DNA from 3 places in the Enterobacter ludwigii genome. Region 3 is predicted to be linked to each of the others. Evidence: predicted binding sites of a transcription regulator. Region 3 holds the regulator's gene; each other region holds the start of a gene.
What was found. The regulator CRP, encoded in region 3, controls carbon source genes, mostly activating them, when cyclic AMP is high. The targets are predictions, from matches to a motif close to ATGTGANNNNNNTCACAT.

Region 1: ompW (outer membrane protein OmpW) is a predicted target of CRP. The motif match lies at 7,369-7,386, and genes of this name have one in related genera.
Region 2: azuC (stress response protein AzuC) is a predicted target of CRP. The motif match lies at 4,164-4,181, and genes of this name have one in related genera.

The regions. Positions count from the first base shown of each region.
Region 1 covers NZ_CP017279.1:1,834,069-1,844,985, forward strand. The annotation lists gene BH714_RS08640 (NADP-dependent oxidoreductase) at 1-670, opposite strand, end outside; gene BH714_RS08645 (hypothetical protein) at 667-1,077, opposite strand; gene BH714_RS08650 (oxidoreductase) at 1,082-1,900, opposite strand; gene BH714_RS08655 (SDR family NAD(P)-dependent oxidoreductase) at 1,999-2,778, opposite strand; gene BH714_RS08660 (TetR/AcrR family transcriptional regulator) at 3,019-3,567, shown strand; gene yedE (selenium metabolism membrane protein YedE/FdhT) at 3,745-4,956, shown strand; gene yedF (sulfurtransferase-like selenium metabolism protein YedF) at 4,953-5,186, shown strand; gene uspF (universal stress protein UspF) at 5,329-5,763, shown strand; gene BH714_RS23570 (energy transducer TonB) at 5,793-6,131, opposite strand; gene ompW (outer membrane protein OmpW) at 6,673-7,305, opposite strand; gene BH714_RS08695 (YkgJ family cysteine cluster protein) at 7,588-7,992, shown strand; gene BH714_RS08700 (YciC family protein) at 8,018-8,761, shown strand; gene BH714_RS08705 (septation protein A) at 8,814-9,353, shown strand; gene yciA (acyl-CoA thioester hydrolase YciA) at 9,458-9,853, shown strand; gene tonB (TonB system transport protein TonB) at 9,891-10,613, opposite strand; gene BH714_RS08720 (YciI family protein) at 10,835-10,917, shown strand, end outside.
Region 2 covers NZ_CP017279.1:2,102,128-2,113,044, forward strand. The annotation lists gene araF (arabinose ABC transporter substrate-binding protein AraF) at 1-185, opposite strand, end outside; gene BH714_RS09895 (DJ-1 family glyoxalase III) at 502-1,059, opposite strand; gene BH714_RS09900 (non-heme ferritin-like protein) at 1,566-2,069, shown strand; gene BH714_RS09905 (anaerobic C4-dicarboxylate transporter) at 2,246-3,589, shown strand; gene BH714_RS09910 (DUF2766 family protein) at 3,639-3,890, opposite strand; gene azuC (stress response protein AzuC) at 4,000-4,083, opposite strand; gene BH714_RS09915 (RpiB/LacA/LacB family sugar-phosphate isomerase) at 4,234-4,872, opposite strand; gene BH714_RS09920 (HD domain-containing phosphohydrolase) at 5,120-7,273, shown strand; gene yecR (YecR family lipoprotein) at 7,377-7,715, shown strand; gene ftnA (non-heme ferritin) at 7,917-8,414, shown strand; gene BH714_RS09935 (hypothetical protein) at 8,467-8,808, opposite strand; gene tyrP (tyrosine transporter TyrP) at 9,056-10,267, shown strand; gene BH714_RS09945 (YecA/YgfB family protein) at 10,299-10,917, opposite strand, start outside.
Region 3 covers NZ_CP017279.1:2,880,520-2,891,436, reverse strand. The annotation lists gene ppiA (peptidylprolyl isomerase A) at 1-416, shown strand, start outside; gene BH714_RS13620 (YhfG family protein) at 524-691, shown strand; gene BH714_RS13615 (putative adenosine monophosphate-protein transferase Fic) at 681-1,283, shown strand; gene pabA (aminodeoxychorismate synthase component 2) at 1,314-1,877, shown strand; gene argD (bifunctional acetylornithine/succinyldiaminopimelate transaminase) at 1,964-3,184, shown strand; gene BH714_RS13600 (YccS/YhfK family putative transporter) at 3,181-5,268, opposite strand; gene crp (cAMP-activated global transcriptional regulator CRP) at 5,326-5,958, opposite strand; gene BH714_RS13590 (OsmC family protein) at 6,270-6,674, shown strand; gene BH714_RS13585 (phosphoribulokinase) at 6,741-7,610, opposite strand; gene BH714_RS13580 (YheU family protein) at 7,641-7,859, opposite strand; gene BH714_RS13575 (hydrolase) at 7,856-8,878, opposite strand; gene mdcA (malonate decarboxylase subunit alpha) at 9,107-10,762, shown strand; gene BH714_RS13560 (triphosphoribosyl-dephospho-CoA synthase) at 10,762-10,917, shown strand, end outside.

The sequences.
Region 1 (10,917 bases), 1.0 Mb from region 3:
TCGCGTCACCTCTGATAGTCCCGAGGACAATATCGTAGCCGCTCAGCACTTTTTCGAATTCCTGCTTTTTATAGTCAACCACCTCATCTGCACCAAGGCGGCTCACCCAGTCAATGTTGGCGGTGCTGGTTGTCGTCCCTACCGTTGCGCCAAGGTGTTTTGCCAGTTGGATAGCAAAACTGCCAATTCCACCGGAGCCGGCCGGGATAAATACTTTCTGCCCCGCTCGCAGCTTCGCGCGTTCCGTCAGCGCTTGCCAGGAGGTGAGACTGACCATCGGAAGCGACGCTGCCTGTACGAAATCCAGGGTGGCGGGTTTTAACGCTGCAAGGTTTTCTGGCACCCGCACAAATTCAGCAAGCGAACCCGTTCCCCTGTCAAAAATACTGGCAAACACCTCATCGCCTGCTTTGAAACGCGTCACGCGACGTCCTGTGGCAACGACAACGCCGGACACGTCACTGCCCAACGTCGCGGGGAGACTGAAATGCAGAACACGTTTGAACATGCCGGTCGGGATCATGTTATCGATCGGGTTCAGACCTACTGCATACACTTTGACCAGAATTTCATCATCACCAGGGGACGGAAAATCTACGTCGTCGAATCCCAGTTCAGGGGATTTACCATAGCGTTTAAACGTAAATGCTTTCATCGTCTTCTTATTCATTTGTCTTTTACTCTGCCGGGTTTGCCGGTGGCGTGTTTCTTACCAACGCTGTTGCTGAGTAAAAAAGCGATACCCAGGAATAGCTCGATAAATACTGCAATAACGATCTGCCCATTAACGTGTCCTGCATACCACTCAACAACGCCGGACACGGCTAAAATCAAACATAACGTACCGATCCCTGCTGCCAGGGCATAGCGTGCCAGCGAGGGCTCTGCGTGTCTGGCGAATAAACACATCACCCCCAGGCCCGCGTACAGGGCGGCAAAGCGATGGCCGAGCACATCAGTTCCTGGTGATGGCGTGATTCCCCACTGCGTTAACAGCAGTTGCGGGCAGAACATCCATATCGCCGCCAGGATGAAAAACAACCCGGCAGTCAGAATAGCCAGTTGAGAAAATTTCATATTCTTATTCTTTCGCGTCAAGCTGAAGACTGTTGCGTACTACCTTGTCCAGAAGTGAAGCAGGCGCAAAGCGGCGAATGAAATTCAGTTTCCCCGCCAGCGTGCCCGCCGTATAACGCACCTTAGGCCGTAAAGCCTGGGCAGCCTTTACCACCACATCAGCCACCACTTCCGGACGTTCCGCCTCGTCCATTGCCTTGCTGACGACGTTGTTCAGCTTAGCCCGGAGCGGTTCATATTCTTCTAGCTTCGCGTCAGGTTCTACATTGTTTACGTCGAACTGTGTCTTTGTATAGGCCGGCTCGATCACGGAAACCCTGATACCCTGTGTGCGCAGTTCATGGTCCAGCGCGCCCGTATACCCTTCAACCGCATGCTTACTGGCTGCATACAGTGCCACGTACGGTAGCGGGACAATCCCTAATATCGAACCAATGTTGATGATGCGGCCACTGCCCTGACGGCGCATGTGCGGGATCACTGCCCGCGTCATTCTGACCAGGCCAAGAAAGTTGGTGTCGAAAATACGCCTGGCCTGATCAATCGAACTTTCTTCCGCGGCCGCAGGAGCAACCCCAAAGCCCGCATTATTCACCAGCAAATCTATCCGCCCTTCCAGGTGCAGTAACGCCTCAATGGCGGCGCTCACGGACGCATCGTCCGTCACATCAAGCGTTAATAACGCAAAGGGATGTGTACCTGCCTGCGCACCGCGCCGGCTGGTGCCATAGACCGTATACCCCGCGGCCAGCAGTTTTTTAGCCGACGCCTCACCGATCCCCGAAGAAGCTCCGGTCACCAGTGCTACACGTTTTTTTGTCATTCTCACTACGCTCTCTTGATGGAGTCCTGCTCACCCTGCAGCGCAACAACACGCTGCAGGGAAACAACGCGGCATAGGGTTATGCCAAATCCCCGTGACTACACTGTGTACCGTTCTGCCGCTTTAGCCTGATTGATATCCGCCAGCAGAGCCTGACGCGCCTTCTCCAGGTCATCCCAGTGGGCAGCATTTTGTAAAGGAGGGATGGTGACGAGTTCGCGACGATCAAAGCCGGCCAGGGCTGCGTCAACTAACTGACCCACTTCCATCATCTCGGGCGCCTTACTGATATCAATACCTGCACGCTCCCAGATTTCGGTGTAAGTGCCGGCCGGAAGTACTGCCTGGACGTAAACGCCCGCGGAGGACAGCTCAATATGCAATCCCTGCGACAGGAAAAGCACAAAGGCTTTGGTGGCACCGTAAACCGTCATGGCAAATTCCGGGGCGAGCCCAACGACGGAGCTGATATTGACGATTGCGCCTTCTCCGGTTTTGACAAACCGTGGCGCCGCGGCACTCGCAAGCCTCGTCAGCGCAGTGACGTTCAGGGCGATAAGACGCTCAATTGCCTCAGGCGTCTGGCCGGTAAAATTGCCCGACTGTGCCATGCCCGCGTTGTTAATCAGCACCCCTATTTTTTCGTCATCACGAAGACGAGCTTCCACCGTCGCTAAATCCGCTGCCTGAGTGAGATCGGCTGGCAGTACATCTACAGAAACGCCCTTCTCCTGTCGCAGACGCTCGGCGAGTGCGTCTAATTTTGTTTTATCGCGGGCAACCAGAACCAGGTCATGTCCACGGTTCGCAAATCTTTGCGCATAAACAGCACCAATACCCGTCGATGCGCCTGTAATGAGAACTGAAGTTTTCGTCATATGTGATCTTCTTTATTAAATGTTGAACAGAATCTGCACTGTTCGATGCAGGTAAATCCGGGGATATGTCAGGCTCTCTTTGCTGATCTCAGTCAGACTGACGGAGCGCGCATACCTCTGCGAAGCACCGTCGGGAACATGGATTTAATGATGATGATCATAATCTATAAAGTCAACTAGTTTGATTATGATCATCATCAATGTATAATTGAGCCTTGTTTTGTAAGGGGGCGGGAACGCATGAAAGTGTCAAAAGAGCAGGTTCGGGAAAACCGGATGCGCATTGTTGAAACGGCATCAGAACTTTTTCGTGAGCGCGGCTATGACGGCGTGGGCGTGGCGGAGCTGATGTCTGCGGCGGGTTTAACCCACGGCGGGTTTTATAAGCACTTTGGTTCAAAGGCCGACCTGATGTCAGAAGCCATGAACTGTGGTTTTGTACACGCCGCGGAAAACCTGGCGGGTGTGGACCGAGAAAAATTCATTGAATATTACCTCTCCCGACAGCATCGCGATGATATGGCCAGGGGTTGTGTGATGTCAGCCCTGGGCACCGACACCGCCCGTCAGTCCGAGTCCATCAAAGAGACATTTGCAGCCGGGGTTGAACGCCAGCTGGCAATGTTAAGCGACGAAAATGTCTCACGTGCTGACCTGATAGACACCTTTGCACATCTTGTCGGGGCTCTGGTGTTGTCCCGTGCCTGCCCGGATAATTCTGCACTCGCTGACGAAATTCTGGATGTCTGCCGCTCGCGTATTCTGCGTGAGGAGCCGCGAAAAGAGTGAATATTTTGCAGCCGGGTGAGTGATTGCCAGAAGATATCAGGAAGATTTGATGACGGAGGTCATAAAAAAGGTAGGTATTTTTGAGAAAAGTTTTGGAGAGGTTTTGGAGAAAGAAAAAAAGTTATATATTCCAGCCCGTTAAATCCAAATATACCTTCTGAGTTCAGAGGCTTACTCATGTCATGGCAATACTTCAAACAGACTTACCTGGTTAAGTTCTGGTCACCTGTACCCGCCGTTATCGCAGCGGGGATCCTGTCTACTTACTATTTCGGCATTACCGGTACGTTCTGGGCTGTAACCGGCGAGTTTACCCGCTGGGGTGGACAGCTGCTGCAGCTTGCCGGTGTGCATGCTGAAGAGTGGGGTTACTTTAAGCTCATTCATCTGGAAGGCACTCCGCTGACTCGCATCGACGGGATGATGATCATCGGCATGTTCGGCGGCTGTTTTGCCGCCGCGCTGTGGGCAAACAACGTTAAGCTGAGAATGCCAAAAAGTCGGATCCGCATCGTACAGGCGGTCATCGGCGGCATGATTGCCGGTTTCGGTGCGCGCCTGGCGATGGGCTGTAACCTTGCCGCCTTCTTTACCGGTATCCCACAGTTTTCGCTACATGCCTGGTTCTTTGCCGTCGCTACCGCCATCGGTTCTTACTTTGGCGCAAAATTTACCCTTTTGCCGCTGTTCCGTATTCCCGTCAGGATGGTTAAGGTCAGCGCCGCATCGCCGCTGACGCAAAAACCGGCTCAGGCACACCGTCGTTTCCGCCTGGGGATGCTGGTCTTTTTCGCCATGGTGGCATGGGCACTGTGTACAGCGCTCAATCAACCTAAACTGGGTCTGGCAATGCTGTTTGGCGTGGGCTTTGGTTTGCTTATTGAACGCGCGCAGATCTGCTTTACTTCAGCGTTTCGCGATATGTGGATCACCGGGCGAACAATGATGGCAAAAGCGATTATTGCCGGGATGGCGGTGAGTGCTATCGGCATCTTCAGCTATGTTCAGTTAGGTGTTGAACCGAAAATCATGTGGGCCGGCCCGAATGCGGTGATTGGCGGCCTGCTGTTTGGCTTCGGGATTGTGCTGGCTGGCGGTTGTGAAACCGGTTGGATGTACCGCGCCGTTGAAGGTCAGGTACATTACTGGTGGGTTGGCCTGGGGAACGTGCTCGGGTCAACTCTTCTTGCGTACTACTGGGATTCCCTTTCTCCTGTCCTCGCGACAAACTGGGATAAGGTCAACCTGCTCAGCACGTTCGGCCCGCTCGGTGGCCTGTTAGTGACGTACGCCCTGCTGCTGGTCGCTTTTTTACTGGTGATTGCGCAGGAGAAACGGTTCTTCCGCCGTGCTGCTGTCAAAAATGAAACGCAGGAGAATGCCGCATGAAAGAGATCGTGCCTGACTATCGTCTGGATATGGTGGGCGAACCCTGCCCTTATCCCGCTGTCGCTACGCTGGAAGCCCTGCCTCAGCTCAGGAAAGGGGAAATTCTGGAGGTGGTAAGCGACTGCCCGCAGTCCATCAACAACATTCCTCTGGATGCTAAAAACCACGGTTACACCGTGCTGGACATTCAACAGGATGGGCCAACCATTCGTTATTTGATACAGAAATAATCCCGCCACAGACGCTCCTTAACCGGGGCGTCTTTCCTGCCCCAAAAATCCGCCTTACGTCCCACTTTGGCGGTAAATGCAGCCCTCTGTTCTCCCCCGGAACTACACTTAAAGTGGATAAAAAACAAACAGGAGGTGTGGCATGTTTGCGTCAATTCTCGTTCCTGTCGATATTTCAGAGCGTCGCCTGACCGAACAGGTGATTCCCTATGTTCAGGCGAACGCAGCAATCAGTAACGGCAAAGTGCATTTTCTGACTGTCGTTCCTTCTTTCCCCTACTATTCCTCTCTTGGTCTGGCCTATTCCGTTGAGATGCCAAAACTGGAAGAAATGCAGCAGGAGGCGCTGGCGAAATTGAATGAGATCGTTACGCAGTTCAATTTACCGGCCGACCGCATTCAGACCCACGCCATTTCTGGCACGCCTAAAGATCAGATCCTGAAACTGGCTGAGAGTATCAATGCAGACCTGATAATTATTGCGTCTCATCGACCTGATATTTCGACCTATCTGTTAGGCTCTAACGCTGCGGTCGTCGTGCGCCACGCTAAATGCCCGGTGCTGGTGGTGCGTTAGCGTGCCTGCGAGGAAAGATAAGCCCCGGGCTATCGGGGCTTATCTACTGTGAAAGTGACCGTTTCTGTTTGACGGCTTTTATTCGGTGATAAACACCATATTTGCACGGCACGCAGCGTTTCGCGTTCAAACACCCCTTCAGGCTGTGCAGAGACAATACGTATATCGTATGGATGACCATCGTCGCCCACAGAAAAAGAGAAAACAACGTTACCCTCAATGCCCAGCGCCTGTGCCTTTACGGGCATGGCAGGGAAAGGCTTATTCGTTATTCCATTGCACGGTTTCTGCGCCGGTTCAGGTTGCATGGGCTGTTGATGGCAGCCAGAAATGAGCGTAACCGCAGCCGCAATAATTATTCTTTTCAATATTATGTCCTGTAAAATTTAACGTCTCGCTTTTCGAGAACAGTATATTGCGGCATCTGGCATTAATCTCCTCCCAACTCCGATAGCCTGCTTGCGGAATAACTTTCATAAATGGACTTTCTCATGAATCAAATTCTTCCGTCAGTGTGTATTACTGCTGTGCTTGCCGGATGTGTTCCCCTTACCCCTAAACGCTGTCACAAACAACGTGCCCCCGATGCCTGTACTTATAAGCATTCCGGTAAAGTCTCGGATAACAATATCCAGGGCCACAGGCCTGCGCCATTGAGCAATCACTGGACGCCGCCCTGACCGGGCCTCACGCATGAAGCGGTAAGCGGTGCAACCTGCACCTCGACTTTAGGAATGGTGTGAATAGGTTATGGTCAGGCGTTGGCTGACGCGGCTAAACGGGCAGTATTTCCGCCGTTTACGGTTCAGCATGTATTTGATGAGATGAGTTCAGCTCGCTGGAATATGGAGGGGCAACTTTAATCGCCCCCTGAGACTGGCCATAACCAGGCCAGTCTCAGGGGATAAATCAGAAACGATAACCCGCGGAGAACATAAACACCCACGGATCGAGGCGAGTGCTGATACTTTGCTGTTCACCGCCCGCTTTAAAGCGAACGTCGGTATCAATGTCCATGTACCAGACCGAGGCGTTAATTAACCAGTCACGGTTAATCAGATAATCCAGCCCCACCTGCCCCGCAACACCCCACGAGTCTTTCAGGCTGAGATCGGTAAGCCCGGCTTCTTTACCGGTATCGTTAAATTTCTCGTCGAAGAAGGTGGTGTAGTTCACCCCTGCGCCAATATACGGACGCACCTTACTGTTAGCATCACCAAAGTACCACTGCGCCATCAGTGTTGGCGGTAAATGGTGCACCGTCGCGATATCCCCGGTTGGCCCTAAACCGACGCGATGACGGAATGGCGTTGCTGCCAGAAGCTCAACACCAATGTTCTCCGTCGCCATATACGTAAAGGTCAAACCGAGCTGGGTATTGTTGCTGACGTTAAAACCGCCCATACCCAGAACGCTATCAGAGCCTTCTGTTGGACGCACCGTTGCCGAACCGGCACGAATAAAGAATTCACCTGCTTCATGCGCATACGCGCCGCCAGAGAGACTGCTTAATACAAGGGCTGCCACCGCTAATTTTTTCATATCCGCTCCATCGTTGTGGTTTTAGTCGCGGAGGAGAATATACTCACAAATGAGTAATAAGTGATCTGCTACAGATCACATTAAAACCAGTAAGTTAACATTCATTGATCTGGGTTAATTTTTGGTGACACACCGTAAAGCGATAAGTTGTCGTCAGGTCAATTTCTGGCATTTCGGCGTTACAAAATTTTCTCTTTTCACCCTCTTGCTCTTCCTCTCGCGGCTGGATAATTTAGCGCTCTCACAAGTTGATTTGATGCGTTCTTCTTTTGCAGGTGTGCCATGAGTGATGTTAACCCGTGCATGACGTGCGGAGCCTGTTGTGCGTATTTTCGAGTCTCTTTCTACTGGGCCGAAGCCAGCGATGGCGGCGGTACCGTTCCGGTTCATCTCACTGAACCGTTAACGCCTTTTCTGCGCTGCATGAGCGGCACCAACCAAAAACCGTGCCGATGCGCTGCGCTTCAAGGTGAACCTGGGGTGTCCACCCGGTGCTCTATCTACGAGCACCGCCCCAGCCCGTGCCGGGAATTTTCCATGTCAGGTGAGGATGGGCAGGTCAATGAAGCCTGTAATCGTGCCCGTGCGCGCTTTGGATTACCGCCGCTTTACAAAGATATGCTTTTCCATACAAGCCTTGATGCTGCCACGACAGTGTTATCCGGTGTACAATTGCCGGCTAATTAACACCTGCAATACTCAAGGAGAGTGCATGTCTATCACGGCGAAGTCTGTCTACCGTGACACGGGAAACTTTTTCCGCAATCAGTTCTTAACCTTTTTACTGATCGCGTTGCTATGCGCCTTCATTACAGTGGTGCTTGGTCATGCGTTCTCGCCAAGTGACGAACAGATTGCCAGCCTGAGCCAGGGCGACAACCTTGCAGATAGCGTGGGGTTGTTTGAACTGGTACAAAACATGACGCCGGAGCAGCAACAAATCCTGCTGCGGGCTTCCGCTGCTTCGACATTCTCTGGTCTTATCGGCAATGCGATTCTGGCAGGTGGCGTTCTGCTGATGATTCAGCTGGTTTCCGCCGGTCAGCGCGTCAGCGCCCTGCGGGCGATTGGTGCCAGCGCGCCGGTATTACCGAAGCTGTTTATCCTCATCTTTTTAACCACCATGCTGGTGCAAATGGGGATTATGCTGGTCGTCGTGCCGGGTGTATTACTGGCTATCGTGCTCTCTTTCGCGCCGGTAATGGTCGTGCAGGATAAACTGGGGATCTTTACCGCGATGCGCAGCAGCATCCGGCTCGCCTGGGCAAATATACGCCTGGTGGCACCGGCTGTTATCGGCTGGCTGTTGGCGAAAACGCTCCTGCTGCTGTTTGCCCCGAATTTTGCGGTACTCACGCCAAATGTTGGCGCGGTGGTGGCAAATACGCTGAGCAACCTCATTTCAGCGGTACTGCTGGTCTATCTGTTCCGCCTGTATATGTTAATTCGTCAGTAATCCTGTGGCCGGGAACGTCAGCCCGGCCCTACACAGAAGATGGAATCACAGAATGAAGCAGTTTCTTGATTTTTTACCGCTCGTGGTCTTTTTCGCTTTCTACAAGCTGTATGACATTTATGCCGCCACGACTGCACTGATCGTGGCCACAGCGGTTGTGCTGATCTATAGCTGGGTTCGCTACCGTAAAGTTGAAAAAATGGCGCTGGTGACCTTCGTCCTGGTCGCGGTGTTTGGTGGACTCACCCTGTTCTTCCACAACGATGAATTCATCAAATGGAAAGTCACGGTAATTTACGCTCTGTTTGCGGGTGCGTTACTGATTAGCCAGTGGGTGATGAAGAAGCCGCTGATCCAGCGCATGCTGGGCAAAGAGCTGACGCTGCCTCAGGAAGTGTGGTCCCGACTGAATATCGCCTGGGCGATCTTCTTTATTCTCTGTGGTCTTGCCAATATCTATATTGCTTTCTGGCTGCCGCAGAATATCTGGGTCAACTTCAAGGTCTTTGGCCTGACGGCTCTGACGCTCATCTTCACGCTGTTAAGTGGCGTTTATATCTATCGCCACATGCCACAGGACGACCAGCACTGATCGTTCACCGACCAGAACGTGTGCAGCAGGCGTTCTGGTCTATTCTCTCCAGCCTGAAATCATAGTAGCATCCCGCCTGAAGTCTTCAGTTACGAGTTAAAACAATGACAACAAATAACGCCCCTCAGGGCGAACTGGTTTTACGCACACTGGCAATGCCCGCTGACACCAATGCCAATGGCGATATTTTTGGCGGCTGGCTGATGTCGCAAATGGATATGGGCGGCGCTATTCTGGCAAAAGAGATTGCACATGGCCGGGTAGTGACGGTGAGAGTGGATGGCATGACCTTCCTGCGCCCGGTTGCAGTGGGTGATGTGGTTTGCTGTTACGCGCGTTGCGTAAAACGTGGCAATACCTCCATCTCCATTAACATCGAAGTGTGGGTGAAAAAGGTCTCGTCCGAACCCATTGGACAGCGTTATAAAGCAACAGAAGCGCTGTTTATTTATGTGGCCGTGGACAACGAAGGTAAACCCCGACCGCTTCCTCAGGCCTGATTGCCCGGTAAAAAAAGCCTCCTTGCGGAGGCTTTTTTTATTCCATCTGTGCCCCGCCATTCAGGCGGAATACAATATTCACGATCAGTCCGTTGCCCGGTTTACCGGCTTCATAACGCCATCTGCGCATCGCCGTTTTCACTTCTCTCTCGAACATATTAGACGGCTGCGCGGACAGTATTTCCACGTTCTCAACACGCCCTTCCGGCGTAACATCGAATTTCACCCGTACACGGCCCTCAATACGTAATGCCTGAGCACGAGCCGGATACTGCGGCTGATTACGGCTGACCGCACGCGGTCCCGCGGGTGCGGTGACTGTCGGTTTGGCTGTCGTCGTGGTGTTATTCATCACCGGACGCGAAGGTGCTGCGTTTTCTACCGTCTGCGTGGCGCGGGGTTCAACCGGACGCGTTTCGCGTTTTGGACGTTCTTCTACCTTCTTCACCGGTTTTGGCTTCGGCTTAGGTTTCGGCTTCGGCTCGGGTTTGTGGATCACCACCGGAGCTTCTTTTGGCGGTTCCGGCACCGGTTCAGGTTCGGGTTCCGGTTCGGCGACGGGCTGTGGCGGCGGAGGCGCAACCTGCGGTGGTTCGAGATCCGCTGGCGATACCATCGTCACAGAAATAGGCTGTGCGGGCGCTGGCATTTCAACAACCTGATGAACCGAGGTATAAAGCAAACCCGCCACGACAGCACCGTGAATAACGACAGAAAGCAGCGTCGGCCAGGGAAAGCGGCGAGGTAAATCAAGGGTCATCGAAGTCATAATCATCAACGTTAAAAAACCGAACACTGATTTTAAATGCAAATAGCAATCATATTCAATAAGACACTTTGTCCTGGCGCAATTTAAGCGCAAGAGAGGCCAAAAAAGGCGCATTCAGATCAGGGTTTTAACATTGTTTTTATCTTTACATTGCAGTCAGTTGTCCTTTCACATAACGTTACTGACACTTTTAATGGTTAAGGAGCTTCACCGTGCTTTACGTGATTTACTCTGAAGATGTCGCTGATTCCCTCGAAAAACGCCAGTCCGTTCGCCCTGCCCATCTGGCGCGTTT
Region 2 (10,917 bases), 780 kb from region 3:
GCGATTTTAATGACGTCAAAACCTAAATCTTTTCCGGCTTTATCGGCGAATTTCCACTCAGTCTGGAACCACGGCTCTTCTGGCTGTTTTACCAAAAAACCGAGTTTTAAATTCTCTGCGATAGCGGATTGTGACATAACAGCAGCCAGACCAACGGCCGCCAGCGCTTTAGTAAATTTGTGCATGGTAAACTCCAGCTTTAGCATTCTTTTCTGTAGGGAATATTTGCGTGCTTCTTATTTAATCGGACTTAAAACAAGGCATTAGCGCTTACCTCGTCATAAGCGTTATTGCTGGTGATAGTTTTAGCGGGAAATTAATCATCCATAAGAGAGCGCCATCACACCGCAGAATTACAGTAATTGCGTACATAAATTCAGCGGAAAATGACATAAAAATGGCAGGAATTGTCGGACAAATGAAACGGGGTTAAGCAGAATTATCCATAAGATCAGCTAAGAAGTCCCTGAGCGCCGGACGCTCTAGCATCCGGCGGGAAATTTACCAGGCGTAATAGATGTGGTCAGCGTGATCGCGAACGGGCGTTTCGTCACCCAACAGTCGAGCAGCAAGGGCCAGCGCAAAGTCAAACGCATGACCAAGACCTTTGCCACTGAGCAGGTTTTTATCCTGGACGACCGGTGCATCCACATATTCACCGTCTTTTACCGTCTCCCATAAATCCCCGGAGCAGACGTAGCGACGCCCCCGAAGCAGCCCATTTCCCCCCAGCACGCGCGCCGCTGCTGAACAAATAGGGCAAATCAGCTTTCCGCGCGCGTCATGTGCAGAAATAAAACGGATAACCTGCGGATCCGCGGCCAGATTTGCGCTGCCCTGCGGTCCCCCGGGTAGAACAATCGCATCGTAAAGCGAATCGCTGCGTTCTGATAAGGTGCTGTCTGCCACCATGGGAATGTTATGGTAACTGACCACTGCACGCGACTGCGCGCAGGCCAGAGTTTCCACGTCGATGTTCAGCCGGCGCAAAATATCAATGGTGATAATCGCCTCTGCTTCCTCAAAACCGGGTGCCAACAGCACCGCAACCTTTGCCATCATAGACCTCAATGATTGAAACAAGATAAAACAGTGTTTCATTTTTACATAATCATTAAGAACAATCTTGCACAGCGATCACACACTCGCCTTTTTGCGATAAATTGATTTAGCGCAATTTTATTCCTCAAAATATATCCTGATTGATTGGTCTGTTTTTCACATCGTCACAGAAGATTCTGTTGCCTTAATATTTTCACTCTTTAAAAAACGAGACAAACAATACACAAACACATAAAAATCAATTTGTTATTAATGTGTTAACTTATATCCACCTGTTTTCATTTCTGTACTATATTAAATTTTGTAATGTATGGTAAACACAGCCTAATTAAGAGTTTTCTTAGACAGAATACAAGGGTATGCTTATTTATATCGAACACAGGAAGTGAATATTCGATCGACTTTTGTCGCCGCAGAAATGCCATTTCTGCATTCCATTATATGTGCCTGCCGGGTCAGGTTAGCCGCGGACATCACGTCCCACAGTCAATAAGGATATGAGTATGACTACCCAAACGATGATGCAAAAACTCAATGCCCAGTTGAACCTCGAGTTCTATGCCTCGAATCTGCACCTGCATATCAGCTCGTGGTGTTCCGAAAACAGTCTCAATGGCTCTGCCACTTTTTTTCGCAGCCAGGCGCAAAGCAACGTCACCCATATGATGCGTGTTTTTAATTTCATGAAAGCCGCAGGGGCGAACCCAACCGTAAAAGCGCTTGATACGATCGACGATAACTACTCTTCTCTGGAAGAATTGTTTGAGAAAACACTGGAACAGTACGAACAGCGTTGCAGCACGCTTAACAAGCTGGCCGATGAAGCCAGAGCACAACACGACACCAAAACCCTTAAATTCTTACGCGATATGGATAAAGCGCAACAGCAGGACGGCATGCTGCTTAAAACGCTGGCGGACGAAATCCATAACGCGCAGCAGGCGGGTTTATGTCCGGAACAAACCGACCGTCATCTGCTTGACCTTGTGACGGTACAGCACCACTGATCATTTTTCCTGCTCCCTGCCAGGCGCGCTTTTCGGCCTACCGGGAGCAGGTTCCCATTCTCGTCGCCAACCTTCTGCTTTTGCTAAGATTTAACAAATCAGATCTCGCTCTCAATGATTAACCACACAACATGTAATGATTTATTTAATTACATTATCATTGACGAGGGAGCATCATGATCACCATTGAGTTTATTGTCATCCTCCTCTGCCTGCTGACAGGTACGCGTTTCGGCGGCATGGGGCTTGGGTTGATAAGCGGTATTGGCCTTTTTATTTTATGTTTTGTCTTTGGTCTGCAACCCGGCAAACCGCCGGTTGACGTGATGCTGACCATTCTCGCCGTCATTGGGTGTGCCGCAACGCTTCAGACCGCAGGCGGCCTGAACGTCATGATGCAATTTGCTGAGCGCCTGCTGCGCAAACATCCTCAACACATCACGCTTCTCGCCCCTTTTACCACCTGGATGCTGACCTTTCTCTGCGGGACCGGACACGTGGTGTACACCATGTTTCCCATCATTGCGGATATCGCCCTGAAAAAAGGGATCCGCCCGGAACGCCCAATGGCCGTGGCATCAGTGGCATCGCAGATGGCAATTACGGCCTCGCCGGTCTCCGTGGCCGTTGTGTCACTGGTCTCCATTCTGGGCGCGCAGCATGGGCTCGGCCACGCGTGGGGAATACTGGAAATTCTCGCCGTCTCGGTTCCTGCCTCACTGTTCGGTGTGGCGATTGCTGCGCTGTGGAGTTTGCGTCGTGGGAAAGCGTTAGCGGACGATAAGGAGTTTCAGGAAAAGCTCAAAGATCCGAAGCAGCGTGAATTCATCTACGGCGGGACGGAAACGTTAATGAATCAACGTTTTCCAAAACAGGCCTACTGGTCCACGTGGATTTTCTTCGCCGGCATTGCCGTGGTTGTCCTGCTGGGGGCATTCCCTGACCTGCGCCCTGCATTTGAGATAAAAGGAAAAATGACGGCGTTGTCGATGAACCTTGTCATCCAGATGATGATGTTAATTGCCGGTGCCGTAATGCTGATGGCCTGCAAGGTCAATGCGTCTGCCATTTCTAACGGCGCGGTGTTTAAGGCGGGTATGGTCGCGATCTTCTCGGTGTTCGGGGTGGCGTGGATGAGCGATACCTTTTTCCAGGCGCATCTTGATGAGTTAAAGCTGGCGCTGGAAGGCGTGGTGAAAAGCCATCCGTGGACCTACGCGATTGTGCTGTTCCTGGTATCCAAGCTGGTGAACAGCCAGGCGGCAGCCCTGACGGCCGTTGCGCCTATGGGGCTGATGCTGGGAATCGACCCGAAAATGCTGATCGCCTTTTTCCCGGCCTCTTACGGCTATTTTGTCCTGCCGACCTACCCAAGCGATTTAGCCTGCATCGGCTTTGACCGTTCGGGCACAACCCGCATCGGCAAATTTATCATTAACCACAGCTTTATTCTGCCGGGATTAATTGGCGTTAGCTGCGCGTGTGCGGCGAGCTATCTGCTGGTACAGACGTTCTTTTAAGGTGAGCGAAGGGCGACAAACGGTCGCCCTTTTTAGCGTCAGGCGGGCTTTAGTGAGACTCGCCCTGCGGCGTGAATCGCAGTTCAATCAGCGCGATGGCTTTCTGAATAGCGCGAAGCGTGACCGGGTCAGCCGCAGCGGGATGGCTGTTGAAATCGATATTTTTCAGCTGCGTGGACATCTTCTCGCGCACTTCAACCGGCGCAATAACGTCCAGGACATCAAGGATTTGTTTGATAACTAACTGGCAGGCGACAACGTCAGACACCAGCTCCTGATCGGCGCTCAGGTTTTGTGACATGGGGCTTTCTCCTTATTTAAAGGCCGCCATAGTAACAAAACGCAGGCCCATTCATCTCCCTCTCGTCGCTTACGGGCACAAAAAAACCCGCCGAAGCAGGTTTTTTTCATCAGAACATTGCGCCCGGTGGCACGTCTTTGAAAGTGTTGCAGTAGTTAGCCCACATACTTTTCAGGATTTTGCGAAGTTTCATCAGGTAGCTCCATTAACTTGTTATACAACTTTATCGTCAATGTGCTTATAATATGACCATCGTCACAAAAATCAATATTTTTGTGACGCGCATCACAATTTTATGCTTCTCGCCAAACCTGAAAAGTGGGGCTCACGGCACCTGAAAGCGTCAGCCTACGATCCCGCGAACAAAAGCTTCGATCTCTTTGTCCTGGCAATTCTCAAAGAAGCACTGCTGGAAACGTTGACCCGAAACGGCCGTCTTCACCAGCTCGGGATCGATTGCGCGCAGCGTATCCAGATAGTTTTCTTTCACGACCGCCGCTTTAACCTGGTTCAGAATACCGGCGTTACGCACCTGCGGCTCCTTGCGCTCGGGCGGATAACCTTCACCGTTTCGACCAGTGAACGCTTTTTCAAAGATAAACCGAACGTTCAGTTCAGCCCCCCAACCGAAGCCTTTGGCAAACGGCAGGGAGAGCGCGTTACCGTTGTTGATCTGAGCAAACAGGAACGCATCCGCAGGATCAATGCAATAGCCGCAGATGACGCCCGGGTGGATGTTCAGCGACATCAATGCCCCCTGCCCCGTACCGCAGCCGGTCACAACAAAATCAACGGCTTTCGCATTCAGTAAAATGCTCGCCATAATCCCCAGATGGATATAGGTCAGGTGATGGTCATTCTCGTCGCTCATGCCCACGTTATAAACCGGGAACCCTTTTTCATCGGCTACCGTTTTCAACTCTTTCAGTATCACTGGGTTTTTCGCGGCCTGGCTGTTTTCCATCATCAGTGCAATTTTCATTTCATCTCTCCTGAATGCGTGGCGGGAGATCCCGCTATGGATACCTTTACCTGTTCACCCTACTATCAAACAAACAACTTTTCAAATTAAATGAAAGGTTGTTTTAAAAAACAAAGACAGGTTCACAATTTAGCGAGAATGAGACCGTACGCCAAACGTGCATTAAAAAGTTAAAGCAAACCTGTTGCCGCTTCAGCCCGTTAGCTAGACTGCAAAAGTACACGCTAAAACCGTATGGGGTTGACCTGTGAATCAGCGCTGCCGGATGCTTCGCTCCCTCTTTCTACTCGCGTTGACGGGTCTGTTGCTTGTTTGCCCCCCTGCCCGGGCAGAAGAGCCTGTACCGGTCTGGATCTTTGATGCTAACAACTTCGAATTCTGGCGCACACCGCAAGGAGAGTGGCAGGGTTTTTATCCTGAACTGATTAAGGCCATCAATAAACAGGCGGGTACGCAGCTGCAGCTGCGGCCGCTCTCCGGAGCCGATATTAGCCAGCGTTTTGCACAAAATGAGTATGGCGTGTATGCCGGGGTATTGCGCACGGAGAAGCGAGCCAGAACCAAAATTCTCTCAGCACGTTTGTTTGATAACGACGTGGTGGCCGCCAGTCCATCGATGACGGTGACAACCGCCGGACAGCTCAGCCATGCCCGGGTGCTGTTCCGTAAAGACGACGCGACGCTCGACAGCGTGCAACAACGTTATCCCGACCTTAAATTTCGTTCTCTGCGCCTCGTCGCCACCAGCGACGAGGCTTTTCGCTTACTGAGCGACAACCAGGCTGATTTCTATATTAATGACGCTCCGGAGATGGAAAATACCCAGCGCTATTATCTGGTCTCCCGGCCCTTTCCTGAGCTACGCATTCCTGTCGTCCTCGCCTTCAGCCCTGACCTGCTTCCCCTGCGGGATAAAATCAATGCGCTGATTGGCACCTGGTATCGCAACGGCGAAATCAACACGATGCTGGAGGAGAGCAAGCGCAATTACCTGCTAAGCCGTATCACCCTGTCAGAGGAGGAGCGAACCTGGATCGCGCATAATCGCCTGCAGATCAACCTGCCCAAAAACGAGAATTTTGCCCCGCTTATCTGGCGGGACAGCAAGGGCTACCACGGCACAGCCATTGATATGATTAACGACATGCGCGATTTACTGGGCATGAAGGTTGAGGTCAATTTTATCGATCACTATTCGAGTCTTCCGCGACAGCAGTGGGCGGTTCGATTGATTGATATCGTTGATCGAAGCGACAGTGCGCATGCACAGGGCCGTATCGGCCCCGACATCGCCTGGCACAACGCCTATTACAATCGCAGCAGTCAGCCCTTCTTGTGGAACGAAGAGAGTATTCGCAGCCAGCGCGTCGGCGTACTCGACGGTTCGTTTGCCGCAGCCTATTTACGCCAGCGTTTTGGCAGCGATGTGATCATCGTGACCCGGCCAACCATTGACGGTCTTATCGACGCGATTGAGAACGATGAGATTGACTATATTCTGGGCGACCTCAGTTCGCTGGAGTCCACGCTTCGCGGCAACGAGTTGTTTCGCGGGGTGCTGAAAGTCGCGGGGGTCACCCGCTCTGAGTTTATTATTGGCCCGTGGGTGGATCCGCAGCATCCGCTCTTTCATCTGCTGACTCAGGTTCATCGCCTGTCAGAATACCGCACGCAAATAGAACGTCAGGATGAGCAGAGTTACTTACCCGATTTTTCTAAAAACACGCTGAAGATTATCAGCGTGATTTTGCTGATCGTGGCCCTGTTCAGCATCGGTATGCTGATCATGATGCGTCGCCATTTACGCCAGAACCGGATGGTTAACCGCAATATGGTGCAGGCGCTGGAGAAGGTAAACCGCGCGCACGATGACGAGACCGGCAGCCATATTCAGCGCGTCGCCCGATATTGCGGCTTGATGGCGCGTGAGCTGGGGCTTTCGCGCAAAATGACCCGTGAGATAGAACATTTTGCCTCACTTCACGATGTCGGAAAAATTGCCGTGCCGGAGCGTATTCTGCGTAAGCAAGGCCCGCTGACCCAGGACGAGTTTGCCGAGATGAAACTTCATACCGTGAAAGGGTGGCGGATTATTCAGGGCTTAGAGCTGGGCGCAGTTGCGGAGAATATTATCCATTTCCATCATGAAAAATGGGATGGCAGCGGATATCCGCAGGGGCTGCGGGGAGAACAGATCCCGCTGGAAGCCCGCATTCTGGCGCTGGCCGATGTGTATGATGCCCTGAGGCAAAAGCGGGTCTATAAGCCGGGATTCACACACGAGCAAGCCTGCAAAATCATTCTGGAGGGTGACGGCCGCCATTTTGACCCGCAGCTTATTGCGCTGTTTCGCCTGCATCATCTTAAGTTTAAAACCATTTTTGACAGCCTGGCCGACTAAACGGCCCGTCGCAAAGAGAAAGCGCAGATTGCCCGGCTATTCCTCGCATTGCGACTCACATCTGCAGGTACGATAACGTATTTCCACTCACTCAGAGCGAACCATGAAAAGAGTCTTCGTCGCCGGTACGATCCTGCTGCTGGCGGGCTGTAGCATTAATCGCCAGGCTGAGGTCAGCACCCTGGACGCGCCAAACGGCATCGTCCGCCTCGACTACGGGCAAGCAATGCTGCAAAACGCCTATTCCGATGAGTATGTTAATAACGGCACCGCAGCTAAAGCGTGTCAGAGCATGGGGTATGCCACCGCCTCTGCCTATGGCCAGCCCATTAAAACCTGCACCCTGACCAGCGGCTCTCTGTGTCTCAATGAGAGCGTGACGATCCAGTATAAATGCATGGGCTTTGCCGTAAACCCTAAAGCAACTAATCCGTGGTATTAATCTGTGCTGCCAGTATTGACTGGCAGTGTATTTCATTACGAACAAAAACAATTCTCATTAATAAAATATAAATCGGCAATGCGTTTTATTCCCATTCGTATTTTAAATAAAGAAATAATTATTTTACGTTTTGCAAATAATTAAATAACAAATTATAGTGTCGCTCATTGTGAACCAGAATTAATAACCCGGAGCGTCACCATGCTGAAAACTGAAATGATCGACAAGCTCAATGCGCAAATGAACCTTGAGCTTTTTTCATCCCTTCTCTACCAGCAGATGAGCGCCTGGTGCAGCTACCACAGTTTTGAAGGCGCTGCCGCCTTCCTGCGCCGCCACGCGCAGGAAGAGATGACCCATATGCAGCGTCTGTTTGATTATCTGACTGACACGGGCAGCCTGCCGCGCATCGATAACGTTGCGTCCCCGTTTGCCGAGTATAATTCGCTTGATGAGCTCTTCCGTGCGACCTATGAGCACGAGCAACTGATTACGCAAAAAATTAACGAACTGGTTCATGCGGCAATGATCGGCCAGGATTATCCGACCTTTAATTTCCTGCAGTGGTACGTGGCAGAGCAACACGAAGAAGAGAAACTGTTTAAATCCGTGCTGGATAAATTGTCTCTGGTGGGGAAAACAGGCGAAGGTCTTTACTTTATCGATAAAGAACTTTCTACCCTCGATACACAGAAATAATATTGCTGCGGTGCTGTTTTCAGCGCCGCACTTTTATTCTCCGCGCACAGATTTACATACACCCCGCACAGCTTGTACACCGCCAGTCCTGCGTATTGACCGCCTGGTAAAAATACCGGTAGTTAGCCGTCTCCAGCGGAATACCGGCGTCAAAAAAAACATCTGTCAGCCAGTCTACGTTTTCAATGATCCACTCATCTTCTTTTAGCCCCTGCGCAAAGGTGTCGTCCTCAGGATCGATGATCGAATAAATGGCCCAGGTGCCCATATCCTTTTCACGACGCGATTCAGGAAGCTGCAGGGCCTGGTTCTGCCAGCTGATTATCCAGTGACCATGGCACAGTAAATTACCGCCCCGGCTCCACGCCGCGGTAAAGGGATTATTTCCCGCCATCTGCCCTCACTTTATTTGAAAACTTATAGTTATTGTTTAAATTACGCCTGATTTTTCGGCAAAAATAGTGCCCTTACGAAGTAGGTATCCCCTCCCAAAGGGGCAGGTCCGGGTAAATTACCTAAAGTCGAAAAATATCGTAAATAATTCATTACACCTACTGTAACGGTCATTTGACGAAGCGGGGCTTTTCCCTTACTCTGCGCCGCAGAATTTGTCGCGATTACGAATCGTTGTAGAGGAATGCGTGAAAAACAGAACCCTGGGAAGTATTTTTATCGTCGCCGGAACGACGATTGGCGCAGGAATGCTGGCGATGCCTCTGGCTGCCGCAGGCGTTGGATTTGGAATGACACTGCTGCTCCTTGGCACACTCTGGGCGTTGATGTGCTACACCGCCCTGCTGTTGCTTGAGGTTTATCAGCATGTGCCCGCGGATACCGGCCTGGGTTCTCTTGCGGCACGCTACCTGGGACGCTATGGCCAGTGGATAACCGGCTTTAGCATGATGTTTCTGATGTACGCCCTGACCGCGGCCTATATCAGCGGCGCCGGCGAGTTAATCGCCTCCAGCGTTAACGACTGGTTCGACGCTGACATCACGCCTTCAACGGGCGTTATCTTCTTTGCGCTTATTGGCGGGGGTGTGGTCTGTGTGGGGACTTCGCTGGTCGATCTGTTTAACCGTTTTCTGTTCAGCGCCAAAATACTGTTCCTGATTGTGATGCTGGTTTTGCTGGTACCGCATGTTCACAAGGTCAATCTACTGACGCTGCCGCTGGAAAAAGGGCTGGCGCTGTCCGCGATCCCGGTTATTTTCACCTCGTTTGGCTTCCACGGTAGCGTGCCCAGCATCGTGAGCTATATGAACGGCGATATCCTTAAGCTACGCCGCGTCTTTATGGTGGGGAGCGCCATCCCGCTGATTGCCTATATTTTCTGGCAACTGGTGACGCTGGGGAGCATTGACGCGTCGACCTTTACCGGGCTGATGGCGGAACACGCTGGCCTGAACGGCTTTCTGCTGGCACTGCGCGAGGTAGTCACCTCCCCGCACGTTGAGCTGGCGGTCCATCTGTTTGCCGACCTGGCGCTGGCCACCTCATTCCTGGGCGTGGCGCTCGGCCTGTTTGATTACCTGGCCGATCTGTTCCAGCGTCGTAATACTGCCGCAGGACGCTTACAGACGGGGGCAGTCACCTTCCTGCCTCCTCTGGCGTTCGCGCTGTTTTACCCGCGTGGGTTCGTGATGGCGCTGGGGTATGCAGGTGTGGCGTTATCCGTGCTGGCCCTGCTGCTCCCTTCCCTGCTGGCCTGGAAGAGCCGCCAGCAGCATCCTCAGCAAGGGTACCGCGTCATGGGCGGCAAACCGCTGCTGTGCATGGTGTTTGCCTGCGGAGTGATGATTATTCTGGTGCAGTGCTTGATAGCCGCAGGGATGCTACCGGAAGTGGGTTAACAAAAAAGGGGCTGAAATCAGCCCCTTTTTATTAGTGCAAACAGCAGCTCTTAAACTTCTTCCCGCTGCCGCACGGACACGGATCGTTACGCCCGACCTTTGTGCCGTTAACAATCGGTTTTTTTGCTTCCGGCTGCTGTGGGTTGTCCACCCAGTAATTGTACAAACGCAGAGCCGCAGGCTGAATGCTCTCAATGCTGGCTTTATATTCGTCTTCGCTCAGCTCATCCAGCTTCTCGCTGTTCTCGTCTGTACCGTGCAGCGCAATCGCATCAAGATCGGCCTTCAGTGCTTCCGGTAAGGCTGACCAGTCCGTCAGCGCCACACCGCGCATATAGCCATAACACCACTCTTCAACAACGGTATAGCTCTCGCCGTCGACATCGTTGTAACCAAACATCGGCTCAAACTGATCCGGGTATTCGCTCAGGCGCTCAGCAATGTCGTTCATATGCTTAAAGCAGAGATCGATAAAACGGTGCATTTCACGATCGTTTTTCCAGCGCGGAATGTATTTCTCGCCACCCCACACGGCCACCAGCCAGGTATCTGGCTCAACGACAACAGGGCCGGAAAGGACTGCGGTAAGCATGCCGTCCAGTTCAGACACGTCAATCACGGACGCATCGTCATGACCGTAAGACATTAAT
Region 3 (10,917 bases):
TGAAAAACTTCCTCGACTACGTGAATAACGGTTTCTATAACGGCACCACTTTCCATCGTGTGATCCCGGGCTTTATGGTGCAGGGCGGTGGTTTTAACGAGCAAATGCAGCAAAAGCAGCCTAACGCACCGATTAAAAACGAAGCGGATAACGGCCTGCGCAACACCCGCGGTACCATCTCTATGGCGCGTACGGCAGATAAAGACAGCGCCACCAGCCAGTTCTTTATCAACGTGGCGGATAACGCCTTCCTCGACCACGGCCAGCGCGACTTCGGTTACGCGGTCTTCGGTAAAGTGGTGAAAGGGATGGATGTGGCTGACAAGATTTCTCAGGTGCAGTCCCATGACGTTGGCCCGTACCAGAATGTGCCGACAAAACCGGTTGTGATCCTCTCTGCAAAAGTTCTGCCGTAACCTTCTTTGACACGGGCGTTTCTCGCCCGTGTTTCGCTCCTCTCCCTGCGAAAGCGCGTTTTGCTGCTTATACTTGTGGCACACGGACATCTTCAGGGAGGCGTTAAGTGAAAAAACTCACCGATAAGCAAAAATCCCGTCTCTGGGAGCAGCAGCGAAACAGTAATTTCCAGGCCAGCCGCCGCCTTGAGGGGGTTGATAGCCCGCTCGTTACGCTAAACGCCCAGGATGCGCAAAGCCGTCTTGAAGAACTCAGGAGGCACTATGAGCGATAAAATCGGTGACGATCGTGACCCGTATCTCTACCCGGGTCTGAATGTGATGCGTAACCGTCTGAATATTCGCCAGGCTGACCGTCTTGCAAAGGCATCCTATGAGATCACCGCGCTGCGGGTGGCGACGCTAGGCTTAGGCCCGTCGGCGCCGGGGTTGCCGCATCTCTGTGCAATCCACCGCCACCTTTATCAGGATATTTTTGACTGGGCGGGCGATATCCGCGAAATCGATATTTATCAGGGCGACACCCGCTTCTGCCACTTCGCCTACATCGAGAAAGAGGGCAATGTCCTGATGCAGGATCTCGAGGAAGAGGGGTATCTCAACGGTCTGCAGAAAGAGGAGTTTGTGGCCCGCCTGAGTCACTACTACTGTGAGATTAACGTGCTCCATCCCTTCCGGATTGGCAACGGTATCGCTCAGCGGATCTTCTTCGAACAGCTCGCCATCCATGCAGGCTATCAGCTGAGCTGGAAAGATATCGACCCGGGCAAATGGGCGGCGGCCAACCAGAGCGGCGCAATGGGCGATTTAACGGCCCTGAACGCCATCTTTGCCAAAGTAGTGAGCGAAGCGCGGGAAACTGAGTAGAATAGGGCGGCACGTTTTTTTGGAGCCGCCATGATTCTGCTGATTGATAACTACGATTCCTTCACCTGGAACCTTTACCAGTATTTTTGTGAACTGGGTGCAGAGGTGGTGGTTCGCCGCAACGACGACATCAGCCTGGCCGAAATCGACGCGCTTGCCCCGCAGAAAATCGTTATCTCGCCGGGGCCCTGCACGCCGTCGGAATCGGGCATTTCGCTGGATGTCATTCATCATTACGCCGGTAAGCTGCCCATTCTTGGCGTCTGCCTGGGCCACCAGGCCATTGGGCAGGTGTTTGGTGCCACCATTGTGCGCGCCGCCAAAGTGATGCATGGCAAAACCGCGCCGGTGACCCATACCGGCACGGGCGTGTTTACGGGACTTAATAATCCGCTTACCGTGACGCGCTACCATTCGCTGGTCATTGACCCGTCAACGCTGCCGGAATGCTTTGAGGTTACCGCCTGGAGCGATACCCGGGAGATCATGGGGATCCGACATCGTGAATGGGACCTCGAAGGGGTGCAATTCCACCCGGAGAGTATCCTCAGCGAGCAGGGACACCAGCTGCTGGCAAATTTCCTCAATCGTTGAATAGTGGTTGCCTTGCTGTGATTTTTTATGCATATTTTGTGATTATATTTTCACAATCACTGTGACATAAAATGGATGGTCATGACATGGCAACTGAACAATCTGCAATTACCCGCGCGACATTCGATGAAGTCATTCTGCCGATTTATGCACCGGCTGAGTTTATCCCGGTAAAAGGGAAAGGCAGCCGAGTCTGGGATCAGCAGGGGAAAGAGTATGTTGATTTCGCCGGCGGGATTGCGGTGACGGCGCTGGGTCATTGCCATCCTGCGCTGGTGGAGGCGCTGAAAACCCAGGGGGAAACCCTGTGGCATACCAGCAACGTCTTTACCAACGAACCGGCGCTGCGTCTGGGCCGCAAGTTAATCAGCGCGACCTTCGCCGAACGCGTGCTGTTTATGAACTCCGGTACCGAAGCGAACGAAACCGCCTTCAAACTGGCGCGCTACTATGCCTCCACGCGCCACAGCCCGTACAAAACCAAAATCATTGCTTTCCACAACGCCTTCCACGGTCGCTCGCTGTTTACCGTTTCCGTCGGCGGACAGCCAAAGTATTCCGACGGTTTTGGACCAAAACCGGCCGATATTATCCATGTGCCGTTTAACGATCTGCATGCGGTAAAAGCGGTAATGGATGACCACACCTGCGCGGTGGTGGTGGAGCCGATCCAGGGAGAGGGCGGCGTAACGGCTGCCACGCCTGCGTTCCTGAAAGGGCTGCGCGACCTGTGCGATGAGCATCAGGCGCTGCTGGTATTTGATGAAGTGCAGTGCGGGATGGGCCGTACCGGCTCCCTGTTTGCCTACATGCATTACGGCGTGACGCCGGATATTCTGACCAGCGCCAAAGCGCTCGGCGGCGGCTTCCCGGTCAGTGCGGTATTAACGACGCAGGAGATTGCCTCCGCGTTCCACGTGGGTTCCCACGGTTCCACATACGGCGGTAACCCGCTGGCGAGTGCCGTCGCGGGTGCCGCGTTCGACATTATCAATACCCCTGAGGTTCTGAGCGGCGTCAACGCGAAGCGTGAGCTTTTCGTGACGCATTTGCAGCAGATTGATGACCAGTATGACGTCTTCAGCGAGATCCGCGGGATGGGGTTACTGATCGGCGCGGAGCTGAAGCCACAGTACAAAGGCCGCGCGCGCGATTTCCTGCACGCCGCCGCCCATGAAGGGGTGATGGTGCTCAATGCCGGACCGGACGTGATGCGCTTTGCGCCGTCGCTGGTGGTCGAAAATCAGGACATTGAAGACGGGTTAAACCGTTTTGCCGCGGCGGTCGCGAAGATCGTAAACGCTTAAGACTCCGTTCGCGTTAAGCGACGGGTTAACCATATCCCGTGGTGAGGGCGCTGACGCCATGCTACCGACGAAATGGTGTGCATGGTGTTCAGATGCCCGAGAACGCGCTGCAGATGCTGCTCCAGGGTGCTCATTGGCCCGTGGGTGAGCGTCTCTGGCGCCTCCAGAATGTTCGAATCCCCTGACTCGCCAGGCGCGTCATACTCGAGTCGCTGCTGACACCGCTGAAGGGCAATCTCACACGACTGCAGGTAGCGCTGCGCCAGATCGGGCGTCAGCATCGTATGTTCCCGCGCCAGCGTGGTCATGGCGTTGATATGCTCAACGATAAACTGGCTGTGCGTCACCCAGAGCTTCATGTCCGCCAGATAGTGCGAGTTAAAGCCGGGCTCCTGCATGGCCTGATTCAGCGAGTTAAACAGGGCGTTATGCGCCTGGTTGACCTTCATCCGCTGATACGCCAGCGGAGAGGGCTGCGGGTCGTCACTCAGGATCAGGCGAATGGCCTGCTGGTCGGCCTCCAGCGCATCATGGGCGTTCTGTCTGAGCAGCCCGCTTTGCCACTGAGGCCACAGCCAGACCATGCCGCCAAAGGCAATCAGGCAGCCGATCAGGGTATCGACCAGCCTGGCGATAATAAACTGCTCGCCGTTGAGCGTGAGCAACTGCAGGGTATACACCGCCGTTACCGTAAAGCCCACCATCGCCCAGCCGTAGTTTTTGCGGATGATCAGGTAGCTCACCATCGTGATCACCAGCATCCCTGCCAGCGTATAGCCTTCCGGCACGTGAAAGTGCAGCGTAACGCCCGCAATGATCAGCCCCGCCATCGTTCCGCCTGCCCGGTGCAGAATGCGCACCCGCGTCGCGCCATAGCCGTTCTGGGTGACAAACAGGATGGTCATTAAAATCCAGTACGGTTTGGGCAGATGTAGCGCCATGCCCATCAGGCTGGCAATGCTCAGCATCACGCTAATTCGCGCGGCGTTGCGCAGGGCAGATGATTTAAGGGAGAGGTAGCTTCTGAGCGCCGGCAGCAGCGGCAGGCGTTTTTGTTTGTCGGCCATCAGGTCGCGCGGATAAAGCGGACGCTGGGTTCGTAACACGCGGGCGATACGGCTGAAGTGCCAGGCAGCAAACTGACCCACCGGGTTGTCTTCATGCTGACGGGCAATCTTCTCCAGCGCGCCGAGCTGTTTGTCCATGTTAAAGCGCGTGGGGTAGCGGTGATACAGAATATCGTCAGCCAGCACCCGAAGGCGCGCGGAGACGGTTTGCGCGTTCCAGCGGATCACCGCTTCGGCATGGCTGCGCTCGACCAGTTTTTGCACCTCCTGCGGCTGGTGCAGGCTCACGGAGATATGCTCCTGTAAGTCCAGCCCCACCTGGAAGACGCGCAGCAGCCGCTTATATTCGTGGTTCTTATTGGCGGCGAGCATATGTAGCTGCTGATAACACTGGCTTATCAGGTCCACCACCTTTTGCTGACGCGTCAGCAGCGGCGGCAGTGATTTTTCTGGATCGGTATGCTGGGTGAGCAAGGTGTATTTGGCTTCACAGTAATCCGCCAGCTGCACGTAGAGCAGGCTCAGGGATTCCCGCAGGGGCTGTTCCCGCCACAGCCAGAACCAAAACCAGTTAAACAGCCCGTACCACAGCGTACCGAGGGCGTAGATCAGCAGCGGCTCCCACACCGGCATGTTACCCGCAAGGCTCAGCGTGAAGATGGCGGCAATCAGCGACGCGGGAAGCAAACGCGCGTGCAGTGAGCTGATTTCAGCGGTTACGCCCAGGGTCATCGCCAGGACGGTGAGGATCAGCGGCAGCGGGATATCGCGGGCCAGCAAAAGCTGCACGGCGAGGCTACAGCCCGCAAACAGCGAGCCGCCCACGATCAGCCGTTTGAAAAAGCGCTTATGCGGTGTATCCAGACCGGCAATGTTGCAGCAGGCGGGAACGAGAGAGAAGAGCAGACCTTGCTGAAGATGGCCCAGAATCAGGCCCACGGCCACAGGAAGGCACAACACCAGCGTTTGTCGCAGTGCGTAGTTAACTTCCGGGTGATAAATCAGCCTGCGCCACATGGGGAATAGAGACAAAAACGGCGTGACACCTTGCGATGGCACGCCGTTTGAGCGGAATTAACGCGTTCCGTAAACCACGATGGTTTTACCGTGTGCGGAGATCAGGTTCTGATCTTCCAGCATTTTCAGAATACGGCCCACTGTTTCACGGGAGCAACCGACAATCTGACCGATTTCCTGACGGGTAATTTTAATTTGCATGCCATCAGGGTGAGTCATCGCATCGGGTTGTTTCGCCAGATTCAGCAGGGTCTGAGCGATACGGCCGGTCACGTCCAGGAAGGCGAGGTTACCCACTTTCTCAGATGTCACCTGCAGACGGCGCGCCATCTGCGAAGAAAGACGCATCAGGATGTCAGGGTTAACCTGAATCAACTGACGGAATTTCTTGTAGGAAATTTCAGCCACTTCACATGCTGTCTTTGCACGAACCCAGGCGCTACGTTCCTGGCCTTCTTCAAACAGGCCCAGTTCACCGATGAAATCGCCCTGGTTCAGATAAGAAAGGATCATCTCTTTCCCTTCTTCATCTTTGATCAGCACTGCCACCGAGCCTTTGACGATGTAATACAACGTTTCCGCTTTTTCACCCTGGTGAATCAGCGTGCTCTTCGATGGGTACTTATGAATGTGGCAATGAGACAAGAACCATTCGAGAGTCGGGTCTGTTTGCGGTTTGCCAAGCACCATGCGCTGTTATCCTCTGTTATAAGCTGTCACCAGAGTCATAAGATGCATCCGGACTCTGGGGTTGCAATCGAATTCTTACCCATACCCTGGGAAGTCGGCTATCGTAACGTTTCGCAGCCAGTAAAGTTTGATGTCCTCTGCATACATGTGTAACGTCAATGTATTACTGTAGCATCCTGAGTGTTTTAGCATAGCTTTCGCCGCGTGTCTCCTGGTGTCTCGCTTCAGCATGACGCAGGTCGCCTTCCATTGCGAGAAATGTAACGCACGCGTAATCTGTCACCAAAAATGCAACGTTGGAGTGAGTGAATATGCAAGCGCGTGTGAAATGGGTTGAAGGTTTAACGTTCCTGGGCGAGTCCGCTTCAGGACACCAGATTTTGATGGATGGTAACTCCGGTGATAAAGCACCAAGCCCAATGGAAATGGTGCTGATGGCAGCAGGTGGATGCAGCGCAATTGATGTGGTGTCGATCCTGCAAAAAGGCCGTCACGATGTGACCGACTGCGAAGTAAAACTCACCTCAGAACGCCGCGAAGAGGCACCACGCCTGTTCACCCACATTAACCTGCATTTCATCGTCAGCGGGAAAGAACTGAAAGACGCGGCGGTCTCACGCGCGGTCGATCTTTCAGCGGAGAAATACTGCTCGGTCGCGTTAATGCTCGAGAAAGCGGTAAAAATTACGCATTCGTATGAAGTGATCGACGCCTGATATTGGGGGGCATCGTTCACCCCGATGCCCTCACCGAAGCCCTCTCCCACGCGGAGAGGGAAATCATCAGGCGATTTTCTTCCCTTCTATCAACCGCTGCACCAGCGGCATCATAATTAATTCCATTGCCAGCCCCATTTTTCCGCCCGGAACCACTAACGTATTCATGTGCGAAATAAATGAGCCCTGCAGCATCGCCAGCAGCCAGGGGTAATCAATGCCGTCGAGATTGCGGAAATGGATAACCACAAAGCTCTCATCCAGCGACGGGATACTTTTGGCGGCGAACGGGTTAGAGGTGTCCACTGTCGGTACGCGCTGGAAGTTGATATGCGTGCGGGAGAACTGCGGCGTCAGGTAAGTAATGTAGTCTTCCATGGAGCGCACGACGGAATCCATCACCGCCTCGCGTGAATGGCCGCGCTCGCTGATGTCACGCGTCAGCTTCTGGATCCACTCAAGGTTCACGATGGGCACCACGCCAACCAGCAGATCCACGTGACGCGCCACGTCATGCTGCGGCGTCACCACGCCACCGTGCAACCCTTCGTAAAACAGGACGTCGGTCGGTTCCGGCAGCGGTTGCCAGGGGGTAAAGGTGCCGGGCACCTGGTTCCAGGGAACGGCTTCATCGTAGGTGTGCAGATATTTGCGTGACTGCCCCTTGCCGCTCTGGCCGTACTCCTGAAAGGTTTGCTCCAGCAGGCCGAAGTCATTGGCCTCCGGGCCGAAGTAGCTGATGTGTTTACCCAGATCGCGCGCCTTGCGGATAGCCATATCCATCTCCGGGCGCGTGTAGCGGTGAAAGCTATCGCCTTCGACCTCCGCCGCGCGGAGATTCAGTTGGGCGAAAATCTTACGAAAAGCGAGGCTGGTCGTGGTGGTTCCCGCACCACTCGAACCCGTAACGGCAATAACCGGATGTCTGGCAGACATAGCAACTCCCTGACTGGAAAGGTTTAAAGATCAGCCATGAAACGCGTTGCGGGGCATGATATTGACCGTCTCATGCAGTTCAGACCATACCAGCACCACGTCGCCGCTTTTGAGTTGGCGCTTCACATCGTTGACCTTTTGCTCAAGCGAACGTTCATGTTCACCATAATCGGTACCTTCGCGCAAGACAAAGCTTTCAATCAGATTATCGAGCGTTTCGGGGGAGAGATCCTGCCACGGAATAATCATTTTGCACCGTCCAGATAAGGGGTAAGCCAGTCAGGAATACGCGACTCCAGCCACATTTTCGGGCGGCGCAACGTTCCACCGATGAACCCCACGTGACCACCATGCTCTGTCAGCTGATAGTGAACGTTGGCAGGCAGAAATTCCTGCGCGGGGATTGAGTGATGATCCATAAACGGGTCATCTTTGGCATGAATGATAAGCGTCGGTTGCGTGATCTTGCTGAGCAGCGGCATGGCGCTGCACTGACGGTAGTAGTCAATCGCATCGGCAAAACCGTGAATTTTGGCGGTGATCAGATCGTCGAATTCGCGGATGCGACGGACCTTTTTCAACTGACGCAGGCTCACCGGCAGCGTATCCGGATAGGCCTTCAACTTGCGCGCCGCGTTGGCTTTCAGCAGGTTGAGCAGGTAACGCTGATAGACCCGGGAAAAGCCTTTCTCCATATGGTAGCTGCACTGCTCCAGCATAAAGGGCGCGGAGACAATGACGGCCGCATCCAGCGGCACGGTGTCGCCCTCTTTTGCCAGCAGGCAGGCCAGCATATTGCCGCCCAGCGAGTAGCCCACGGCCGCTGTCGGGACGGTACCAAAGTTTTCCCGTAACCAGTGTAAAAACCAGGTGCCGTCTTCGGTTTCACCCGAGTGATAAATGCGCTTCTGGCGATTCGGTTCGCCGCTACAGCCGCGAAAGTGCATCACCACGCCGAGCCAGCCCCGCGCTTTGGCTGCCTGGATGAGCCCGTGTGCATAGGGGCTGTGCAGACTGCCTTCCAGACCGTGAAAGACCACCAGACGCGGCTTGTGGCGCGCCTGTTCTGGCTCTTCGCTCCATGCCAGGTCCAGAAAGTCACCGTCCGGTAAGTCCAGCCGTTGCCAGTGCGGCGTGAACTGAACCTTACGGCGGATGAGTCGCGGCAGCATGGTCTGCAGATGACAATTGGCCACGCCGCGCATGGGCACGAACTCGGTGCTGTCTTCGGCGATGATATCGAAGTCTGATGGGATGATTTGGCTCATAACGGCGATGCTAATTCTTGTCAGTTATTTTCTGTTCTTTCCGAATTGTACCCCGTTTAGCCTGGTTTTCCGAAACATGAACTGATCTCGATCACAAATATTTACCTTGATTATTACTCTCAGGCTAATGATTCCGCCCTGCGCTTAATTGATGACTTCCTCGCCACAGCGCACACTTTACTCAACGTTAAGCAAATCAGAATGATGTGCTGAATCAGGAGGTTAATAATGTTATCTGGGCAAACACCCACCCGGCAATGGAACACACGACGCACCGAGAAAGCGCGTCGTCTGGCCTCCGTACCGGTGCAGGGCAAGGTACTGCCAACCGGCGATCTTGTCGCCATGCTGGAAAAACTGATCGCGCCTGGCGACAAAGTCGTTCTGGAAGGTAATAACCAGAAGCAGGCCGATTTCCTTTCACGCTCGCTGGCTGAAGTGAACCCGCAAATCGTGCATGACCTGCACATGATTATGCCAAGCGTGGGCCGTAGCGAGCATCTGGATATCTTTGAGAAAGGTATCGCCCGCAAGCTGGACTTCTCCTTCTCCGGTACCCAGAGCCTGCGCATCTCGCAGCTGCTGGAAGATGGTCAGCTCGAAATTGGCGCTATCCATACCTACATAGAACTCTATTCACGTCTGTACGTGGATCTCTCGCCAAACGTGGCGCTGATTGCCGGCTTTAAAGCGGACCGAAAAGGTAATCTTTATACCGGCGCAAGCACCGAAGATACCCCCGCGCTGGTGGAAGCGGCCGCGTTCCATGACGGCATTGTCATCGCACAGGTGAATGAGCTGGTGGACGACGAATGCGACCTGCCGCGCGTTGATATTCCCGGCTCCTGGATTGACTTCGTGGTGGTGGCCGACAAACCGTTCTTTATCGAACCGCTGTTTACCCGCGACCCGCGTCTCATCAAACAGGAACATATCCTGATGGCGATGATGGCCATTAAGGGCATTTATGCGGAACATCAGGTGCAATCCCTGAACCACGGGATTGGTTTCAATACCGCGGCGATTGAACTGCTGCTGCCGACCTACGGTGAACAGCTCGGCCTGAAAGGCAAAATCTGTAAACACTGGACCCTTAACCCGCACCCAACCCTGATCCCGGCGATTGAAAGCGGCTGGGTGGAAAGCGTGCACTGCTTCGGCGGTGAGCTGGGGATGGAAGAGTACATTCGTGCACGTCCGGATATCTTCTTTACCGGTGCCGACGGCTCTATGCGTTCCAACCGCGCCTTCTGTCAGCTGGCAGGCCAGTACGCCGTTGATATGTTCATCGGCTCAACCCTGCAGGTTGACGGGTATGCCAACTCCTCAACCGTCACCCGTGGTCGTCTCTCTGGTTTCGGCGGTGCGCCAAACATGGGCCATGACCCGCATGGTCGTCGTCATGCCACCCCGGCCTGGCTGAACATGATCACCGAACCTGATCCGATGCAGCGCGGTAAAAAACTCGTCGTCCAGATGGTGGAAACCTTCCAGGCAGGCGTGAAACCGACCTTTGTGGAAAAACTCGATGCTGTTGACGTTGCGAAAGCGTCCGGGATGCCTCTGGCTCCGGTCATGATCTACGGCGACGACGTGACACATGTGCTGACGGAAGAGGGGATTGCTTACCTCTATCGCGCAGAAAGTCTTGAAGAGCGCCGGGCGATGGTTGCGGCCGTCGCGGGGATCACCGATATCGGTCTGGGCGTCGATGCCAAACGTGTGGCGCAGTTGCGCCAGAGCGGCAAAGTGGTTTACCCGGAAGATATGGGGATTCGCCGCACCGATGCCACCCGTTCTCTGCTGGCAGCAGGCAGCGTGTCAGACCTGGTTGAATGGTCTGGCGGTCTTTACAACCCACCTGCGAAATTCCGGAGCTGGTAATGAAACTTCTGCCCCAGATTCAGGTTGAAGGCGGTGCCGAATGGCTGGCGCGAACCGCCACGCAGTGTCTGATTGACGAAGCACAGTTAAGCCCGAAACCCGGTCTGGTGGACAGTCGGGGGAACGGCGCGCACCACGATCTGTCGCTCGCGTTG